One region of the Mesorhizobium sp. NZP2077 genome, then DNA from elsewhere that is predicted to be linked to it. Evidence: riboswitches for the same ligand, from Rfam matches in the RefSeq annotation. Region 1 holds a riboswitch; each other region holds the start of a gene.
The links. Region 1 has a riboswitch for thiamine pyrophosphate ahead of thiB (thiamine ABC transporter substrate binding subunit). Riboswitches for the same ligand answer to the same signal wherever they lie in the genome.
Positions count from the first base shown of each region.

Region 2: it holds a riboswitch for thiamine pyrophosphate, as region 1 does, so the genes downstream of both, thiC (phosphomethylpyrimidine synthase ThiC) here and thiB (thiamine ABC transporter substrate binding subunit) in region 1, are expected to answer to the same signal.
Region 3: it holds a riboswitch for thiamine pyrophosphate, as region 1 does, so the genes downstream of both, HGP13_RS15910 (YkoF family thiamine/hydroxymethylpyrimidine-binding protein) here and thiB (thiamine ABC transporter substrate binding subunit) in region 1, are expected to answer to the same signal.

Region 1 covers NZ_CP051293.1:1,290,523-1,297,186, forward strand. Annotated here, with positions in the region: gene HGP13_RS06300 (ABC-F family ATP-binding cassette domain-containing protein) at 1-1,470, opposite strand, end outside; gene HGP13_RS06305 (thiamine diphosphokinase) at 1,472-2,131, opposite strand; TPP riboswitch at 2,220-2,334, shown strand; gene thiB (thiamine ABC transporter substrate binding subunit) at 2,378-3,376, shown strand; gene thiP (thiamine/thiamine pyrophosphate ABC transporter permease) at 3,385-5,010, shown strand; gene thiQ (thiamine ABC transporter ATP-binding protein) at 5,003-5,779, shown strand; gene HGP13_RS06325 (M48 family metalloprotease) at 6,040-6,664, shown strand, end outside.
Region 2 covers NZ_CP051294.1:142,266-148,929, reverse strand. Annotated here, with positions in the region: gene HGP13_RS36580 (hydroxymethylpyrimidine/phosphomethylpyrimidine kinase) at 233-994, opposite strand; partial or broken gene HGP13_RS36575 (thiamine phosphate synthase) at 988-1,590, opposite strand; gene HGP13_RS36570 (thiazole synthase) at 1,587-2,360, opposite strand; gene thiS (sulfur carrier protein ThiS) at 2,363-2,560, opposite strand; gene thiO (glycine oxidase ThiO) at 2,529-3,530, opposite strand; gene thiC (phosphomethylpyrimidine synthase ThiC) at 3,527-5,350, opposite strand; TPP riboswitch at 5,455-5,571, opposite strand; gene HGP13_RS36550 (NAD-dependent succinate-semialdehyde dehydrogenase) at 6,342-6,664, opposite strand, start outside.
Region 3 covers NZ_CP051293.1:3,200,041-3,206,704, forward strand. Annotated here, with positions in the region: gene HGP13_RS15895 (glycosyltransferase family 39 protein) at 1-110, shown strand, start outside; gene msrA (peptide-methionine (S)-S-oxide reductase MsrA) at 284-802, shown strand; gene HGP13_RS15905 (formyltransferase family protein) at 1,126-2,163, shown strand; TPP riboswitch at 2,224-2,337, shown strand; gene HGP13_RS15910 (YkoF family thiamine/hydroxymethylpyrimidine-binding protein) at 2,328-2,936, shown strand; gene HGP13_RS15915 (ABC transporter permease) at 2,980-3,798, shown strand; gene HGP13_RS15920 (ABC transporter ATP-binding protein) at 3,795-4,562, shown strand; gene HGP13_RS15925 (ABC transporter substrate-binding protein) at 4,555-5,571, shown strand; gene HGP13_RS15930 (isoprenylcysteine carboxylmethyltransferase family protein) at 5,701-6,435, shown strand.

The DNA of each region.
Region 1 (6,664 bases):
CATGTCGGAATAGCCACCGGCATATTCGATCCAGCGCCCGTCGCCGTCCGGGGCGATCAGGCTGGTTACCGTGCGGTCGAGAAAGTCACGATCGTGGCTGACCAGGATGACGGTCCCGGCAAAACCGGCGACCAGTTCCTGCAGCAGTTCCAGCGTCTCCATGTCGAGATCGTTGGTCGGCTCATCGAGCACCAGGAGGTTCGCCGGCCGCGCCAGCACACGCGCCAGGATAAGCCGCGCCCGCTCGCCGCCGGACAGCTCGCGCACCGGGGTGCGTGCCTGCTCCGGCTTGAACAGGAAGTCCTTCATGTAGGAGACGACATGGCGCTGCTCGCCATTGATGACGAGGTTTTCGCCGCGCCCGTCGGTCAGGTACTGCGCCAGAGTTTCCTGCGGGTCGACCGCCTCGCGCTTCTGGTCGAGCGTGGCGATTTCCAGATTGGTGCCGAGCCTGATCGAGCCGGCATCCGGCGCCAACTCGCCGGTCAGCATCTTCAAAAGCGTGGTCTTGCCGGCGCCGTTCGGTCCGACGAGGCCGACGCGGTCGCCGCGCTGGATACGGGTCGAGAAGCCCTTGACCACAGTGAGATCGCCAAAGCTTTTCTCGATGTTTTTCGCTTCGATCACCAGCTTGCCGGATTCGGCCGCGTCGCTCGCCACCATGGTGGCGTTGCCTTCGGCGCCGCGATGACCGCGAAAATTCTTGCGCATGGTCTGCAATTCGCCGAGTCGGCGCATGTTGCGCTTGCGTCGCGCGGTCACGCCGTAACGCAACCAGTGCTCCTCGCGCACGATCTGCCGGCCGAGCTTGTGCTGCTCGCGCTCTTCTTCTTCCAGCACCAGGTCGCGCCATTCCTCGAAATGGCCAAAGCCCTTGTCCAGCCTGCGGGTCTGGCCGCGATCGAGCCAGACGGTGGCGCGCGACACGCGCTCGAGAAAGCGGCGGTCGTGCGAGATGACGATAAGCGCAGAGGAGGTGCGGACGAGTTCCTCTTCCAGCCATTCGATGACCGACAGATCGAGGTGGTTAGTCGGCTCATCAAGAAGCAGAATGTCCGGCTCCGGCGCCATGACGCGAGCAAGCGCTGCGCGCCTCGCCTCGCCGCCCGACAGATCGCCCGGCCGCTCTTCGCCGGACAGGCCGAGATGCTCCATCAGATAGCTGGCGCGGTAGGGATCGTCGGCGGGTCCCAGCCCTGCCTCGACATAGGCGCGCACAGTGGCAAAACCCTCCATGTCGGGCATCTGCGGCAGATAGCGGACGGTCGCCGAAGGCTGGCGGAAGACCTCGCCGTCCTGCGGCTCGATCAGGCCGGCGGCGATCTTGAGCAGCGTCGACTTGCCCGACCCGTTGCGGCCGACCAGCGCGATCTTGTCACCGGCCGAAGCCGTCAAGGCTGCGCCATCGAGCAGCGGCGTGCCGCCGAAGGTCAGTTTTATCCCGTCGAGATTGAGAAGGGGCGGGGCCATGTCAGCTTTCAGGCAAGGGATAGGGATGGGCGAGCAGCAGTGCGCGGCCGTGGCCGAGCGCGATTTCGAGGCGGCCCCCGGTCTTGTCGAACTTGACCTCGTTGGAGATGGTCAGTGACGAGCCGAACGCCACCTCGACCTCGCTCAGCGGCCATTTGGCGCCGGAGACGGTCAAGCCGGCAAGCTCGGAAAAACCGAGGATCGAAAACAGCGTGCCGTCGGCATAGTCGAACCCGGCCTTTCCCAACAGCAAGGGCACGCCTTCCTGGGCGCCGCTGGTCAGCAGCACGTCCCTTCCAGCCTCGGCCAGCCGCAGGGCGAGCGCCAGATGCAGGAAGGCGTGGTCGGCACGCTTGCCGCCAAAAGCGCCTGCCAGCACAAGGCGGGTCGCGCCGCGGTCGAGGGCTGCAGCGATCGCCAGTTCGCCGTCGGTCTTGTCCTTTTCCGCCGGAAAGGTCTGGCGGGGCACCGCGGCGAGATCGTCCGGCAGATTGGCCGGCACGGAATCGAAATCGCCCACCCACAGCTCAGGCACAAGGCCGAGCAGCCGCGCATGGCCGATGCCGGCGTCGGCGGCGATGACGCGCGAGCCTTCGACCTGGCGGTCGAGCCGGGGCGTGCGGATGAGATCGCCGCCAAGCAGGATGGTGAATGTGCTCATATCTGGTGGCCTGTACCAGCCCGGCAGCGGAAACGGAAGGCCGGCAAACTGCCACTTGCGCGGTTCCTCGGCCGGGCCTATGTGTCGAAACGCTCTAACGGGGTGCCGGCTGCGATCTTCGCGGACCGGCTGAGAGGCAATCTCGCCAACCCGCTGAACCTGATCCGGTTTGTACCGGCGGAGGGATTAGACGTTTCGGACAGTCCGACGCCTCAATTCCTTTCAATTCGAACGAAGGAGGCGCCGATGCGCACGCTTTTATACGCTCTTGTCTCAGCCATGGTCGTGGCGCTGTCCGGGCCGGCCTTGGCCAAGGACAAGCTCACTGTCTACACTTATGAGAGCTTCACCGCCGACTGGGGTCCCGGCCCGGTGGTGAAGAAGGAATTCGAGGCCGAATGCGGCTGCGACGTCGAGTTTGTCTCGGTCGCCGATGGCGTGGCGCTGCTCAACCGCGTCAAGCTCGAAGGCGCATCGACAAAGGCCGATATCGTGCTCGGCCTCGACACCAATCTTACTGCCGATGCGAAGGCCTCTGGCCTGTTTGCCCCGCATGGCGCGGTGAGCGATGTCAACGTGCCGGGCGGCTGGACCGACGACACTTTTGTTCCCTTCGACTACGGCTATTTCGCTGTCGTCTATGACACGCAGAAGCTGAAGACGCCGCCCAAGAGCCTTAAGGATCTGGTCGAAGGCAGTGCCGACGACAAGATCGTCATCCAGGATCCGCGCACCTCGACACCCGGCCTCGGCTTGCTCTTGTGGATCAAGTCGGTCTATGGCGACAAGGCGCCGGAAGCCTGGGCCAATCTGAAGACAAAAGTGCTGACCGTGACGCCGGGCTGGAGCGAGGCCTACGGCCTGTTCACCAAGGGCGAGGCGCCGATGGTGCTGTCCTACACGACCTCGCCAGCCTATCACATGGTCGCCGAGAACACCGAGCGCTACCAGGCGGCTTCCTTTGAAGAAGGCGAATATCTGCAGATCGAGGTCGCCGGCATCACCACGACCGGCGCGAAGAACCCGCTGGCGGAAAAGTTCATGGCCTTCATGACCGGGCCGAAATTCCAGGACGCCATCCCGGAGACCAACTGGATGTTCCCGGCAGGCAAGACCGACAAGCCGCTCAACCCGGCCTTCGACAAGCTGGTCAAGCCGACCAAGACGCTGCTGTTCAGCCCCGAGGAGGTTGCCGCCAACCGCAAGGCCTGGGTGGATGAATGGCTGGCGGTGATGAGCAAGTAGGCAACGCGATGGCGCCGGCACATCCCACGGATCCTCGTGTCGGCGCCGGCATCGTGGCGCTTGCCGCGATCACCCTGTTGATCGGCGGCGCGTTTGCCGGGCTGCTTGTCGAAGGCGCCCACGACCTTTCGGGCGCCTGGGCAGCCTTCGATCCCTATCTCCTGCGCGTCGTGCGCTTCACGCTCTGGCAAGCGATCATTTCGACGCTGCTTTCGGTCGGCCCGGCACTATTCGTTGCGCGTGCTCTGTCGCGGCATCCGCGCTTCTTTGGCCGCGCCTTCATCCTGCAGCTCTTCGCCGTGCCGCTGGCGCTGCCGGCGATCGTCGCGGCGCTTGGCATCCTGGCACTTTATGGCCGCGCCGGCTATTTTGCCGGCTTGTTCAGCGCCGTTGGCGGCCCGGGGTGGCCAGGCATTTACGGCCTGTCCGGCATTCTGGTCGCCCACGTCTTCTTCAACCTGCCGCTCAGCGTCCGGCTGTTCCTCGAGGCGCTGCAGACAATTCCCGCGGACCAATGGCGGCTGGCGAGCCAGCTCGGCATGGGGGCGCGAGCGGCGTTCCGGCTGATCGAATGGCCGATGCTGCGCGCCGCTCTGCCCGGGATCGCCGGGCTGGTCTTCATGCTCTGCATCACCTCCTTCACCATCGTGCTGACACTCGGCGGCGGACCGGCCGCGACGACGCTGGAGGTCGGCATCTATCAGGCGCTTCGATTCGACTTCGATCCCGCGCGTGCGGTGACGCTGACATTGCTGCAGATCGCCTTGACCTTGCTGGTGGTGCTGGCGCTGACGCGGCTTGGCGCCAATGTCGTTGGCGACAGCAACCTGCCAGTGGCGCCGCGCCGCTATCTCTCCGTCAACGGGACCGAAGCGTCGCTGAACGCCGGGCTCATCGTGCTGGCGTTGCTGTTCGTTGTCGGACCGATGGCAGCCACGGTGATCGCCGGATTGGGTGCCGATCTCGGCCGGCTCGCCGGCGAAGCGACCGTGCGGCAGGCGACGCTGACCAGCGTCGTGCTCGCCTTCCTGTCGGCGCTGCTTTCGGTGATGCTGTCGCTGGCCCTGACCATGGCCCGCCGGGCGCTGGCGCTGGGCCGCGGCACCGGCCCAAAGACACTGCTTGAGCATGTCACCGATACCGGCGCCGGCTTTGTCCTGGTCGTGCCACCGATCGTCATCGGCGCCGGCTGGTTCCTGTTGCTGCGCCATGGCGGCGACGTCTTCGCCGTCGCCCCGGTCATGGTCGTCACCGTCAATGCCGTCATGGCGATGCCGTTCGCGCTGCGCGCCGTCCGCCCCGCCTATGACGCGGCGAGCGAGCGTCATGAACGGCTATGCGCGCAGCTGGGTATCTCCGGTTGGGCCAGGCTGCGGCTGGTCGACTGGCCATCATCGCGGCGTCCGCTCGCCACCGCCTTCGCCTTCGCCATGGCGCTGTCGCTCGGCGATCTCGGCGTCATCGCGTTGTTCGGCAGTGATTCCGTGCAGACCTTGCCCTACCTTCTGCTTTCGCGCATGGGCAGCTACCGCACCGAGGACGCCGCCGGCCTGGCGCTGTTGCTTGGCCTGGTCTGCCTCGCCTTGGTGCTGGCAGCGGACTGGCTGGGAAGGGAAAAGGTCCGCAATGTCTGACGGGGCGATGGGCGGGAAGGGTGCTCCGGTGCGGCTGGACAAGGTCTCGTTCAGCTATGGCGAGGCATCGTTCGCTTTCGATGTCGACTTCGCCGCAGCGGAAGTCACCGCCATCATGGGGCCGAGCGGTTCGGGCAAGTCGACGCTGCTCAACCTGGTCGCCGGCTTCGAGACACCACAATCCGGCCGCGTACTGATCGGCGGGGTCGATGTCGGCGCCTCGCCGCCGGCCGCGCGGCCAGTGTCGATGGTTTTCCAGGAGAACAACCTTTTCGCCCATCTTTCCGTCGAGGAGAATGTCGGCCTCGGCCGCTCGCCATCGCTCCGGCTGACCGAAGCCGATCGAAGCGCCATCGCCGAGGCGCTTGCGCGCACCGGCCTTGCCGGCAAGGAAAAACGCCTACCGCGCGAACTTTCCGGTGGCGAACGCCAGCGCGTTGCCCTGGCGCGCGTGCTGGTGCGCGATCGCCCGGTGCTTCTGCTCGACGAGTCCTTTGCCTCGCTTGGACCCGCCTTGCGCGACGACATGCTCGACCTGGTTGCCGGCCTCCATGCCGAACGCGGCATGACGGTCCTTTTCGTCACGCACCAGCCGGAAGATGCCCGCCGTATCGGCCAGAATGTGGTGTTCCTTGACAATGGCACTGTTGCTGCCACCGGCACGGCGGCCGATTTTTTTGCCGGGGCTGGCCCGGAGGCGTTCCGGCGCTATGTTGGCACAAGCATCCAGACGGCTGGATCACGAGATATTGCCCGGAAGCGGACATAATTTACGCCCAAACCGGTTCGAGGCAATGTGGCGCTTGCTTGCCATGACTGGAGTAGTGTGGCTAGGTCCGCTCAATACCGGTCCGGCAAACGCCGTGATTTGCCTACAGCATCCGCCGTCCGCCCTGAGGGACGTGCGACGGATGCTGTAGCAGTTTGAAGTAGCGCGTGACACTCTTCGAAGATCGCCCCCGATCATCGTCGTCATGCGCCGGGACCCGAAAGGAAGCCGTTCTGGCGATCGGCGTTGACAGGCTAAGAATGAATCCGCTGGCGCGCTTTCTGGCGCTGGCCGGCGTTGCCGTGGCCTTGGCAAGCTGCCAGATGTTCACGCCTCCGGACGTGCAGGAATCAGGCTTCCAGCCTTCCGACAAGCCGATCACGGTTGACAATGTCGGCGCCAACAACAAGCTCGCGGAGCTGGCCAAGGCGCAGCATCCGCGCATCCTGGCCACCTATGGCGGCGAATATTCCGATCCCAAGCTCGAGCGCATGGTCGCCAAGGTCGTAGGCAACCTGACCGTGGTGTCGGCCAACCCGACCCAGACCTATCGCATCACCATTCTCAACTCGCCCAACGTCAACGCCTTCGCGCTGCCGGGCGGCTATCTCTACATCACGCGCGGCCTGCTGGCGCTGGCCAATGATTCGTCCGAGCTAGCCGCCGTCATCGCGCATGAGATGGGCCACGTCACCGCCAATCACGGCCTGCAGCGTCAGCAGCTGGAGGCCGAGGAAGGCCTGGCGACCAAGGTGGTCTCGGACGTGCTCGGCGACAGCCCGACGGCCAAGGCGGCGCTGATCCGTGGCAAGCTCAGGCTGGCACAGTTCTCGCGCAACCAGGAACTGGAGGCAGACGCCATCGGCATCAAGTCGATCGGCGAAG
Region 2 (6,664 bases), on a different replicon from region 1:
CGCCGGCATTGTGATCTATGGCCCGACATTCCGCCGTCGTTTACGTGTTGTGATCTGGGCGCGCTGTGGCCGGGGTCGGCGTTTGGGTTTGGTTCCCGATCCGCTTCGTGTGATTTTGCAAAACGCGAAGCGCCGAAGAAGTTTCGCGCCGCCCCTGAAGCGCCCAAGTCGGCTCCCGCGACTCAAGAAGCCCTCGCACCTAGGATGCGACGGCTTGGCCTCGTTTTGTCTTTCAGTTGGTCAGGTCGGTCTCCAGCTTCTCGAAAACGAACAGCTTGCCTCTGCGCACGCTTTCTTCGAGCGGGCTCGCATTCGCCAGATGTGCCGCAACCGCGCTGGCCAGCATGCAACCTGTCCCGCGCATCGATACTGCAAGGCGCGGCGCATCGAAGCGAATGGGTTCTTGACCGCAGCGCAGCAGGATATCCGTCGATCGAAGTCCTTTTGCATGGCCGCCCTTGATCAGAATGGCCTGCGCGCCGGCGGCCAAGAGCTCCTGGCCTTGCCAGACCGCTTCATCCTCATCGACCGCTTGCTCCGCGCCGATAAGGAGCGCCAGTTCGATGAGATTGGGTGTGACCAGACAGCAAAGCGGCACCAGATCACGCTTCATGGCAGCGATGGCGCCTGCTTCCAGGAGCGCCCGGCCCGATGTGGAGGCGAGCACCGGATCGAGTATTGCCGGCACCTGCGGATTTTCGCGGAGCACTGCGGCTACGGCAACGATGATCTCGGCGGTCGCGAGCATGCCGATCTTGATAGCAGCCACCTTGTTGGCCTGGAACGCAGCGCGCATCTGGTCGGCCACCAGGCTTGGTGGCGAATGATGGAGCTTCTTGACGGCCTCGTGCGTCTGCACCGTCAGCGCCGTGACGGCAAGGCAGGTGCGCACGCCCACGGCAGAGATCGTCTCGATATCGCGCGCGATTCCAGCCCCGCCACTGGAGTCCGAGCCGCCGACGACAAGCACATGCGGTTCTCGCCCCAGCGCCATCGATCCGTCTTTTTGATCCATTCTCGCGTGCGCCCTTCGGGATCAGCATTCAATGTGATGTCGGTGACCACCGCGGCGCTGTCGGCGCCGGCTTCGAAGACGCCGTCGAGCCGCTCAGGATTGAGGCCGCCGATGGCGACCAACGGGATCGGCGCGACCCGGTGCCTCCACGCGCCGATCCGCTCAAGCCCTTGCGGCGCCCATTTCATCTTCTTCAGGATGGTAGGATAGATAGGACCTAGCGCGATGTAGTCGGGCGTGGCGGCCATGGCCGTTTCCAGTTCGGCATGATCATGGGTGCTGAGCCCGAGCCTCATGCCGGCCGCTCGTATCCGCTCAAGGTCGGCGGTCTGCAAATCCTCCTGGCCGAGATGGACGAAGTCGCAGCCTTCCTCGATTGCCAGGCGCCAGTGGTCGTTGACGATGAGCTGGCATCGCTGCGCGGCGCATAAAGCCTTTGCCTTGCGGATCTCGGAGCGCAACCCGGCCTCGTCCATGGTCTTGATGCGCAACTGCACCAGCTTGACGCCGAGCGGCACCAGCCGTTCGACCCAGGCAGCACTGTCAACGATCAGGTAGAAGGGATCGAGTTTCATGAAAAAACCGCCCTGCCGAATGTCGGCGTCGATGGCACAGCGACATCGCGCGGTTCGAGCATTCCCGAGCAGAAGGCCTCACGGCCGGCATCGACCGCCCTGCCGAAAGCGCGCGCCATGCCGACCGGATCGGCCGCCTTGGCAACCGCAGTGTTCAGGAGCACGGCGTCAAAGCCGAGTTCCATGACGGTTGCCGCGTGCGACGGCCGTCCGAGCCCCGCATCCACGATCAATGGAACATCCGGGAAATGTCCGCGCATCGAGCGCAACGCCGTACTGTTGACCGGCCCGAGTGCCGAGCCGATCGGCGCGCACCAGGGCATCAAGACCTTGCAGCCCGCTTCCAGCAGCCGCTCGGCCACAACAAGATCGTCGGTGGTGTAGGGGAATACCGCAAAACCGTCGTCGCACAGAATGCGGGCGGCTTCGACCAGGCCGAACACATCCGGCTGCAGCGTGTCGTGGTTGCCGATCACTTCGAGCTTGATCCAGCTCGTACCGAAGACTTCGCGCGCCATCTTTGCGGTGGTGACCGCTTCCTTGACGGAGTGGCAGCCGGCAGTGTTGGGCAGGATGCTCGTGCCGAGCGAGCGGATCAGCGACCAGAATTTTTCGCCGGCCCTGCCGCCCGCCATCTCGCGGCGCAACGAGACGGTCACCACCGAGGTGCCCGACGCCTTGACCGCGTTTGAAAGGACGGACGGCGAAGGATATTGAGCCGTGCCGAGAAGCAGGCGGGAGGGAAGCGTCGTTCCGAGAAGCTCGAACATGGCTAGCCTCCTTGCATCGGCGAGAGGATTTCGATCCGGTCGCCGTCGCTCAACTGAAACTCCACCCGCCTGGCTTTGTGCACGAGGTCGCTGTTGACGGCAGTTGCGAGCCAGTCGCCCTCATAGTCGAGCGTGGCAAGCAGCGTCGCAAGCGTGGTGGCGGCGCTCTCAAGCGCTTCGCCGTTGACGGTCAGTTTCATGACCAAGCTCCCTTGGTTTGTCGTGTTTGAAGACCAGCTCGGCTGCAAGGCACGCCATGGCGGGCGCGAGAAGAAAGCCATGGCGATAAAGCCCGTTGATCGCGACGCTATTTCCGCGCGCTTCGACACGCGGCAGGTTGTCTGAAAAGGCCGGGCGAACACCAACGCCGGTCTCGACGATGCCGGCCTCGCCGAAGGCCGGATGGAGCGCGCAGGCCGCGCCCAGAAGCTCCATCATCGAACGGACCGTGACCGGTCCAGCGCTGTCGCTCTCGATCGTCGTCGCGCCAATCATGAAACGGTGATCGGCACGTGGCACCGCGTAGAGCGGAAAGCGCGGATGAAGGAGCCGCACGGGGCGCGACAGCGCGATATCAGGCGTGTGCAGGATCATCATCTCGCCGCGCACGCCGCGCAACCTTTCATCGTCCGCTGCAATTCCGGTGCAGTCGATCTCTTGATCGAATCCGGGGAGCTGCCGCGCGTCCGTGGCGAAGCTGAAATCGACACCCATCGCGACAAGCTTGCCGTGAAGTGCCGCCATCGCCCGGCGCGGGTCGAGATGCGCCTCGCCGGGGAAGAACAGCCCGCGCCGGAAACGCCCGGCGAGGTCAGGTTCGAGCCGCGCGATTTCCGCCTCATCGACCCAGCGATGGCCCGAGGTGCGGCCGGCGAAGCGGTCCAGTTCGCCGGCGTCACGCGGTGCCGCCACAACCAGCGTTCCGGCCCGCGTTACCTGACCGGGCAGCACTGTCTCCCACCAGTCGGCGGCGCCGCGTCCGAGGTCGAGCACCGGCTGCTCGGCGCTCTCGCGCTCGCACCATGGCGCCAGCATGCCGCCGGCAAACCACGATGCGTTGCTGCCGAGACCAGTCCCGATTTCGGCGACAGTGACCGCCGCGCCGTGTCTGGCCAACTCGAAGGCCGCCGTGAGGCCGGCGACGCCGGCCCCTTTGACCAGCACCCTCATGACGGCCCTGGTCCTTTGGGCGCAGTGTCGCTCACCGGCATGTAGAGATTGCCGCCATCGCGATATTTTTCCGCCATTGCCGCCATCCCTTCCTTCTGCGCTTCGGCACGGATGTCGTGGGAGATGCGCATCGAGCAGAATTTCGGCCCGCACATGGAGCAGAAATGCGCCAGTTTGTGCGCCTCCTTCGGCAAGGTCTCGTCATGGAACGAGCGCGCCGTTTCGGGGTCGAGCGACAGGTTGAACTGATCTTCCCAACGGAACTCGAAGCGCGCGCGGGAAAGGGCATCATCCCTGACTTTCGCCGCCGGATGGCCCTTGGCAAGATCCGCTGCATGCGCGGCTATCTTGTAGGTGATCACGCCAATCTTGACGTCGTTGCGGTCCGGCAGGCCGAGATGTTCCTTCGGCGTCACATAGCAAAGCATGGCGGTGCCGAACCAGCCGATCATGGCGGCGCCGATGCCTGATGTGATATGGTCGTAGCCCGGCGCTATGTCCGTCGTCAGCGGCCCCAGCGTATAGAACGGCGCCTCGCCACAGACAGCGAGCTGCTTGTCCATGTTCTGCTTGATCTTGTGCATGGGGACGTGGCCAGGCCCTTCGATCATCACCTGGCAGTCCTTGGCCCAGGCGATCTTCGTCAGTTCGCCAAGCGTTTCCAGTTCGGCGAATTGCGCGGCGTCGTTGGCATCGGCGATCGAGCCGGGGCGAAGGCCGTCGCCGAGCGAGAACGAGACGTCATAGGCGCGGCAGATGTCGCAGATCTCCTCGAAATGCTCGTAGAGGAAGCTCTCCCTGTGATGATGCAGGCACCACTTCGCCATGATCGAGCCGCCTCGGCTGACGATGCCGGTAACCCGCTCCACCGTGAGCGGGATGTAATGCAGCCTGACGCCGGCATGGATGGTGAAATAGTCGACACCCTGTTCGGCCTGCTCGATCAGCGTGTCGCGATAGACTTCCCAAGTCAGATCCTCGGCGATGCCTCCGACCTTTTCGAGCGCCTGATAGAGCGGCACGGTGCCGATCGGCACCGGTGAATTGCGCACGATCCATTCCCTGATGTTGTGGATGTTGCGACCGGTCGACAGGTCCATCACCGTGTCGGCGCCCCAGCGGATCGCCCACACCATCTTTTCGACTTCCTCGGCCATCGAGGAGGTGACGGCGGAATTGCCGATATTGGCATTGATCTTCACCAGGAAATTGCGGCCGATGATCATCGGCTCGCTCTCGGGATGATTGATGTTGGCGGGGATGATCGCGCGCCCGCGCGCCACCTCGTCGCGCACGAATTCCGGCGTGACGAAATCCGGAAGCTCCGCGCCGAAGGCTTCGCCGTCGCGGTGCAGCTTGCCGTGCAGGATCTCGCGGCCGAGGTTCTCGCGGATGGCGACGAACTCCATTTCGGGCGTGATGATGCCGGCGCGGGCATAGGCAAGCTGGGTCACCGCCTTGCCGGCCTTGCCCTTGAACGGGCGGTTGCGAACGGGGAATTCCGGCGTCAGACGCTCGCCCACGGCGAAGCCGTTGTCTTCCGGCCTGACATGGCGGCCGTCATAAGCTTCGACATCGCCTCGCGCTGCAATCCATTCGTGCCGAAGCCGCGCCAGGCCTTTGTCGATGCTCGTTTCGACCGTCTGATCGGTGTATGGGCCAGATGGATCGTAGACCGTCACGGGTGGTTCGCCCGCCGTCGGATGGACGGAGATTTCGCGCATCGGCACCCTGATCTGTGGATGGAGGACGCCGGATTTGTGGATTTTTCGTGAGGCAGGCAGCGGTCCCGTTGAAACCGCTGGGGTCAAGGCATTCATTTGAGGCTCCTTTGCTCATTGCATTGGAGACCCAGTTCTGTGCCGGAAGGATGAAAAGACGCTTCGGCCGACCTGCTCGAGACAGGTCTTCGGGCATAGACTCCCGCAAAGCGCTTGCACCGTCCCTACGCCAGTATGAACTGGATCAGGTTCAACGGGTCACTGCGCCGCGAAAGCCAGCAGTATCTCAGCCCCTTGTCGGGACCCCCCTGGTGAATGCATCAAGTTGAACGGGCCGGCGCCGCTTTGTCAAGCGCCTTCGGACACGCTGGAGTCGGCGGGTTGATCAAACGCGGATGGAAACCTCGTGGATCGGGGCCCACGCGCGGGAGACCAGGGCAGGAATGGCCAAAGCCTTCTGCGGACCCGCAAGAAACGAGAAAGGTGTATTGGCCCTGTGCGTCGAGATCAACGAATAGCTGAGGCGCTCGGTCCGATGATCTGCCAGAGCATCGAAACAGGACCGGCGTAAAACGCCAGACGTGCCGGCGTGTCGTCAGCGCTATCCACCCATTCCCTGAGGCGCGGACGGGGAGATCGGGCGAAAGCGAAATTGAAAAGCGGACCGCCATCGCGGACCATGCTGTTTGCCACCGCATATACGCCGCCGATCACCTGCTCGGCGGCGCGTCAACGAGCGGATCCAGTGGGCGGCACACTGTTCAAACCGCCGGACGCGGGGTTCCGTTTATCTGCCCGGCGGGCCGGCTTGTTCCCCCGTCGGAACAGTGGCCTTGAGGGACGGCTGGCAAGATTGAAGCGAAGTGTCCGTCGTTTCCCTTGGACGGCTGGCTATGTCGAGAGCTACACGCGAAAGCGCAGTGAGCTCGCAGGCAGATGGCGTCAGTGGCGACACACACGGGCAAGTGGGGGGCTGATGCCCGACCGCCATCCGAGCCTCAATCCTCATACCGCCAGCGTTGATGTTTGCACTCTCGTCACAACTTGAGCGAGGAAAGCGCGAACAAAATCGTGGCCTGAGTCAATTGCTTCAGATGCCGCCCATGCAGAGGTACTTCATCTCAAGATAGTCCTCGAGCCCATGGCGGGAACCCTCGCGCCCTATGCCTGACTGCTTCACGCCGCCAAAGGGCGCGGCTTCGGAGGACATGCGCCCGGTGTTGATACCCACCATCCCATATTCCAGGGCCTCGGCCACGCGCCAGACACGCTTCAGGTTGGAGGCATAAAAGTAGGCGGCGAGGCCGTAGATCGTGTCATTGGCCTCGTGAACGACCTGTTCGGCGTCGTCGAAGTTGATGATTGCAGCCAACGGTCCGAATGTTTCTTCTTGCGCGACTGTCATCTCGCTGG
Region 3 (6,664 bases), 1.9 Mb from region 1:
ACTGGTCGCGCAAGGCGCCGCCCGTGCCAATCAGTTTTGCCGCCATTCCGCCCGGCACACGGTATCTGCCGATCGACGCCGACAGCCGGACCCGGCATCCGCGCAGCTGAAGCGGTTCTATCCCTGACCGGGTCGTGATATCGTTCGCGCATGGCCGCGTTCGTTCCATGCGACTGGACGAAGCAGACGAGAATGCCCATCTATTGGGAAATCCAATTTTGTCTGCGCAATTCCGCACGGGAAACCGCTACACTGCTGGGATTGCCTTTTGAGGAGACGTGACATGGCGACTTCGATCGAACGCGCAGTGCTGGCCGGTGGCTGTTTCTGGGGCATGCAGGATCTGATACGGCGTTATCACGGCGTCATCTCCACCCGTGTCGGCTATAGCGGTGGAGATGTGCCCAACGCCACCTACCGCAACCACGGCACCCATGCCGAAGCCATCGAGATCAATTTCGATCCGGCGGTGATCAGCTATCGGATGTTGCTGGAGCGCTTTTTCCAGATCCACGATCCGACGACGCGCAACCGCCAGGGCAACGATGTCGGGATGAGCTACCGTTCGGCGATCTACTATACCAGTGACGAGCAGAAGCGCGTCGCCGAAGACACCATCGCCGACGTCGATGCCTCCGGCCTGTGGCCCGGCAAGGTCGTCACCGAAGTCGCGCCAGTTGGTGCCTTCTGGGAGGCCGAGCCCGAACACCAGGACTATCTGGAGAAATATCCCAACGGCTACACCTGCCATTTCGTCAGGCCAGGCTGGAAGCTGCCGGTTCGAGAAAAGGCCGTGTCATAAGGTTTAGGGGTCGTTTTCGAGGAGCAGGGCGGCGTAATTCCCGTGACCGCGTGAATGCCAACTGTCAGCCGCCGCCTGGTGATTGACAGTTGGCGGCGTTGCTGGCCAACTGTGCAGGCTGATTTGCTTCAGGAGATACGCATGAAGAAAGTCTATGAGAAGCCAGTTCTCGTGAAAGGCGGCCGCCTTTCCGATGTTACCGCCACGGTGCCGTCTTCAATTGTCAAGGCTCCCTGACCGACGGACTTACTTTGCAAACCGGTCAGGCCAACCGATGAGGCTGGCTTGCCGTCTGAATGCCCGCCGATGGGGATCGGCTTGATGTGCGCCTTGAACGGCTGGCGCTGTTGAGCCCGCAGACCGGCTCTAGCCGGGTTTCGGCCGTATTCGTACTCGACATAACCCCTTACACCGGGCCGCTACTGGCAGGATGGCTTGAAGCAGGTCATCACATCCGTGCGATTGTCGTCCCGGGATCCCGGCAACGCCAGAAACATTTCAGCACCAGCAAGTTTCGCCGAAGGCTGAGGCGCAAACTGCTGCTCAAACGCTATATCGGCAACACGCCGGCAAGGGTGATCGAATTTGGCCGGCCCTATGATTGGGGCACACTCGGCAGCCAATTGTCGGAGGTCAATGCCGATGTGTTGATCTGCTTTGCGTTTGCGGCCCTCATTCCAGCGGAGTTGCTTGGTGCTTTCCCGAAGGGCGGGCTCAATCTTCATCCAGCGTTGCTGCCCAATTATCGGGGTCCGCACCCTATCCATCGCCTGGCCGTCGACGGCCAGCACGCCGTTCATGGTGGTGTGACGCTGCACAAGATGTCTGCCGGTTTCGATGATGGCGACATTCTCGGGCAAGTGCCGTTTTCCGAAGCAGACTGGGTGTCGCTGCAAGCCCTGACCGACAGCATGGCGACCGCGATGTGCGCGCTGGTGAGCGAGGTAGCGCCCGCCTATTGCAAAGGCAGCCTGAAGGGGATGCGGCAGCCGGCCGGCGATTTTGTCTGGGCGCGGCTTGAGGCGGCCCACACAATGATTTCGCCTGACATGTCGGTCGAGCATGTTGCCCTGATGTGGCATGTGCTGGGCACTGTTCCTGGCATCTATCTCGATGTCGCCGGGCACAAGATCAGGCTGGCGTTCCAGGTCAGACGGCTAGGCCCGCCGACGGGCAAGGCGCCAGTCCGGCGGTGGGGGATCGTGGAGTTCGATCTTGCCGATGGCAGGGTCCGGTACTTCACCTATGGCCGCCTGCTCAAACGGCTCGTAAAATTGCATGCTACCTTCGCGCGCCCTCGAGTCAGAAAGCCGTCCCCTGAAATCCGGGTTTTCGGCAAGGCGGAAGATGGGCAGACGTAACATCTGGCGCAGTGCGCTGAAGAAACGGCTTCCCCTACCGTTCGAATGGTGCTTTAACGCGCCCATCCACAGGGGTGCTCCGTACGGTCGGGGCTGAGACGGGGGCGGCAAGCCCACAGACCCTAGAAGCTGATCTGGGTAATACCAGCGGAGCGAGGCGGGCGATGTTTTCAGGCGCACAGATTTCCCTATACCCCATGACCGACGATTTCGTCGGCGTCATCCTTGGCGCGCTCGGCGCGCTCGATCCCTACCGGGACAGGCTCAGGATCGAGACCGACGACATCTCGACCTTGCTGGTCGGGCCGCCGGAGGTGCTGTTCCCGGCTTTGCGCGACCTGTTCGTCGCGGCGGCGCTGAGCGGCAAGCATAGCGTGCTGTCGGCGGCCATTTCGCGCGGCTGCCCGGGCGAGCCGGACGATCCGATCTGCCGCTCCGACGCGTTTGGCGGGCCTGCCGGGCCCCTCGGCCCACGCAAGGAAGCCGCCATCAGCGCCGTGCGCAACGCCCCTGCCACCGGCCAGCCGGCGGCGGCGCAGTTCTCGCTCTACGTGATGGGCACCGGCGACCACATGGACGAGATCTACGGCTGCATCGATTTCCTGAAACAGTCAGGCGTCTACGATCGCTCCAAGAACTTCTGCACCAAACTGCGCGGCGATACGGGCGCGATCTTTTCGGCGCTGAATGAGGCCTTCTGCCGCTTCGGGCCGGGTGCCGGCCACGTAACCCTTGATGTCACGATTTCGGCCAACAGCCCGTCTGCTGTCTGAACAGAACGCGTTTCCTACACGCCGCCGTCAAGGTTGTCTTCTCGTGGTCTCATCGTCAACCAGCTGCCCGCGCCAGCTCGCGGGTTCTCTTGCCAAGGCAGTGCCCGCCGTCATCTCGGTCGGGTTGCTCCTTGTGGCGTGGGAACTCTACGCCACCTATTCCGGCATCAAACCAACGATCCTGCCGGCGCCGTCACGCGTCTTCGAACAGGCGATGCTCAATCATGAGGCGCTCATCTACAACGCCATTCCCACCATCCGCGCCACGCTGGTCGGCTTTGCTTGTTCGCTGAGCGCCGCCTTCGTTCTGTCGATGCTGGTCGATTTTTTCCGGCCGTTGCGGCGCGCTTTGTTTCCAGTCTTCATTGTCAGCCAGACCTTGCCGCTGGTGGCGATCGCGCCGCTGGTTGTGTTGTGGTTCGGCTTCGGGCTGACCCCCAAGATCATGCTGGTGGCGCTGGTCACCTTCTTTCCGATGCTGGTGGCTCTGGTCGAGGGGTATGAGGCGACCGAGGTCGAGATCGGCCAAATGCTGCGCGCCATGGGGGCAGGGCGGTGGCGCGTCTTCGTGCTGGCACGGCTGCCTTCGGCGCTGCCCTATTTCTTCGCGGGCTTGAGGATCTCCATCACCTATGCCGTGGTCGGCGCCATCTTCGCCGAATATGCCGGCGCGGCCAAAGGGCTGGGCATCTACATGCTCAACGCCAAGAACAATTTCCGCCCCGATCTGGTGCTGGCCGCGGTCGGCGTCAGCGCCGCGCTGACGCTCATCCTGTTTGGGCTGACAGTGCTTTTGCAGCGCCTCGCCATGCCTTGGGAGCGGGTCGGCCGGCAGCCGGCAGAAAATGGGCCGGGGCGATGAGCCGGCTCGAATTGCGGCATGTGCGCAAGGCGTTTGGCGTGCTCGACGTGCTCGCCGATATTTCGCTCAACGTCGGTGCCGGCGAATTCGTCTCGATCCTAGGGCCTTCGGGCGCCGGCAAGTCGACGCTGTTCCAGCTTCTGACGGGTGCGGAGCATGGCGAGGGCGAGATGTTTTTCGACGGCGCGCCACTCCACGACCATGGCAGGCATTTTGCCTTCATGCCGCAGCGCGACGCCCTGATGCCGTGGCGGCGTATCCTCGACAACGCGACGCTCGGGCTCGAAGTGCAAGGCGTCAGGCGCAAGGCGGCACGGGCGCGCGTCGCGCCGCTGTTTGCCGAGTTCGGGCTTGCCGGCTTCGAGCGGCATTTTCCGGCACAGCTTTCGGGCGGCATGCGCCAGCGCGCGGCGTTGCTGCGCACGGTGGTGCAGGAGCGCGACATGCTTTTGCTCGACGAGCCGTTCGGCGCGCTCGACGCACTGACCCGCGCGGCCATGCAGCGCTGGCTCGAGCAGATGTGGCGGTATCATCGCTGGACGGCGCTGCTGATCACGCATGATGTGCACGAGGCCGTGTTCCTGTCCGACCGCATCTATGTGCTGTCGGCGCGCCCAGCGCGTGTGTTGCGTGAAATCAGGGTGCCGTTGCCGCGCCCGCGCGATCCGACCGGCGCCGCCGCGCGCCAGGCCAGCGCACTCGAGGCCGAGATCCTCGACATTTTGCTCGACCCGCAACCCTCCAAAGGACATGACCATGACTGACTTGACGCGCCGACAGGCCCTGCTGCTTACCCTTGCCAGCGGTCTTCCGCTGATCGCCGGATCGAGCCGCTCCTTCGCGGCAACGCAAAAAGTCACCGTCGCGCTCGACTGGACCGTCAACACCAACCACGTCGGGCTGTTCGTCGCCCGCGAAAAAGGGTTTTATCGCGAGGCCGGCCTCGAAGTCGACATTCTGCCCTACAGCGACACCGGCGCCGGCACACTGGTCGCCAACCGTGTCGCCGATTTCGGCATCAACGGCACCATCAGCCTGTTCACCCAGAAGACCGCCGGTGCCGACTTGAAGGCCGTCTATGCGGTGGTGCAGTCAGAGACCGGCCGAGTGGTGTTCAATGCGGGGCGTAGCGAGATCAAAAGCCCCAGGGACCTTGACGGCCTGACCTATGGCGGTTTCGGCAGCGCCTGGGAAAATGCGCTGATCTCGACCATCATCCGCCACGATGGCGGTAAGGGCAATTTCGAGACGGTGACGCTCGGCACCTCGGCCTATGAAGCGCTGGCCAATGGCTCGGTCGATTTCACGCTCGAGGTTTCGACCTGGGAGGGCGTCGAGGCCGAACTCAAAGGCATCAAGCAGCGAAGTTTCGTTTACGCCGACTACGGCGTGCCCGACGAGCACACGACGCTGATCTCGTCGAGCGAAGCCTATCTCCAGGCAAACCCGGCACTGGCGGCGGCCTTTGTCCAGGCAACGCGGCGCGGCTATCAGTTCACCGTCGATCATCCCGGGGAAGCCGCGACGCTGCTGATCGCCGCCAACCAGGATGCCCTGACCAATCCGGCATTGATCGAGGCGTCGCTGAGCGCGCTGATCGACGGGCACTATCTGCGCGGAGAAAACGGCGCCATCGGCACGATGGACCCGGCCAAGATGGTCGCGATCGGCGACTATCTCTTCTCAGTTGGCATTTTGCGCGACGCCGATGGCAAAGTCTTGGCGCAGCGCCCTGATTTCGCGGAGTATTTCGCAAATCTACATCTGGGGTGAGGCTGGATGCCCTTCACTCGGTAGCGCACGGCCCCCGGATTGGCATCTGGGGTGCATCCTCCCCCGCATGTTTCGAGGGCGTTGCCCCTGTTTGATGCTGATCCGATCTTGCCGGTTAACTGCCCGGCAATGGTTGCGTGCAATGGTCCCTTCGAGGGATCATCGGGGTGCTTGCCTTTGCTCACGTCAAAAAGTGAAGCGCTTTCGCATAATAACGGGGGCGGGTACTTCTCCGCCGCGCGACGGCGTGACCTGCTGGTCGACCTACGCGAAGGCTTCTTTCGCCTCTGCGCCCTGGCCTGCGCGGCGCTGTTCGTCTATCGCGGCGTGTATCAGGTCGTGGAGGATCCGACCCGGCTCAACGCCGCGCTGGTGGCGATTTCCGAGATACTCACCTTCACCTGGCTGCTGTTGTCGCGGCGTCCAGTGTCGCGTGACTGGAATCCGCTCACGGTCATCGTCTCCGTGACCGCCAGTTTCGGGGTTGCGTTGATTAGCCTCGAACCCGGCGTGGTGCTTGTTCCGGTCTACGTTGCTGCGCCGCTGCAGTTGGTTGCGCTGTTGTTTGTCATCTGGGGGAAGATATCGCTGGGCCGGTCCTTCGCCATCCTGCCGGCCAATCGCGGCGTGATGACGGGCGGTGCATACCGGCTTGTGCGGCACCCGATCTATGCCGGCTACCTTGCCGGCCATGTGCTCTATCTGCTGTCGGCCTTTTCCTTCCACAACCTCGCGGTCTATGCGGTGATCACCTATCTGCAACTGTATCGTATCCTGCGCGAAGAGGCCCTGCTTGCCGCCGCGCCGGAGTATCGCGCTTACATGGAGCGTGTGCACTACAGGCTGTTCTACCGGATATTCTGAGGACAAGACCGTCGATGAAGAAGGCTGGAGTGGCTGATCCCATCTGGCTTGGGGTCGGCTAACCGCGCTGCCTCAGGGCGGTTCGCCGTTCACGGAAACGCTGACCGCTCCCTTCCTGTGGGCAAACCGGTTCTCACATTTCCTGGGCCTGCTGAGTCGGTCGACTGCCTGGTTGTTCAATGCCTCCCCCGGGTATTGCAGATTGCTGGCGGGCTCGCCATCGTGGCTG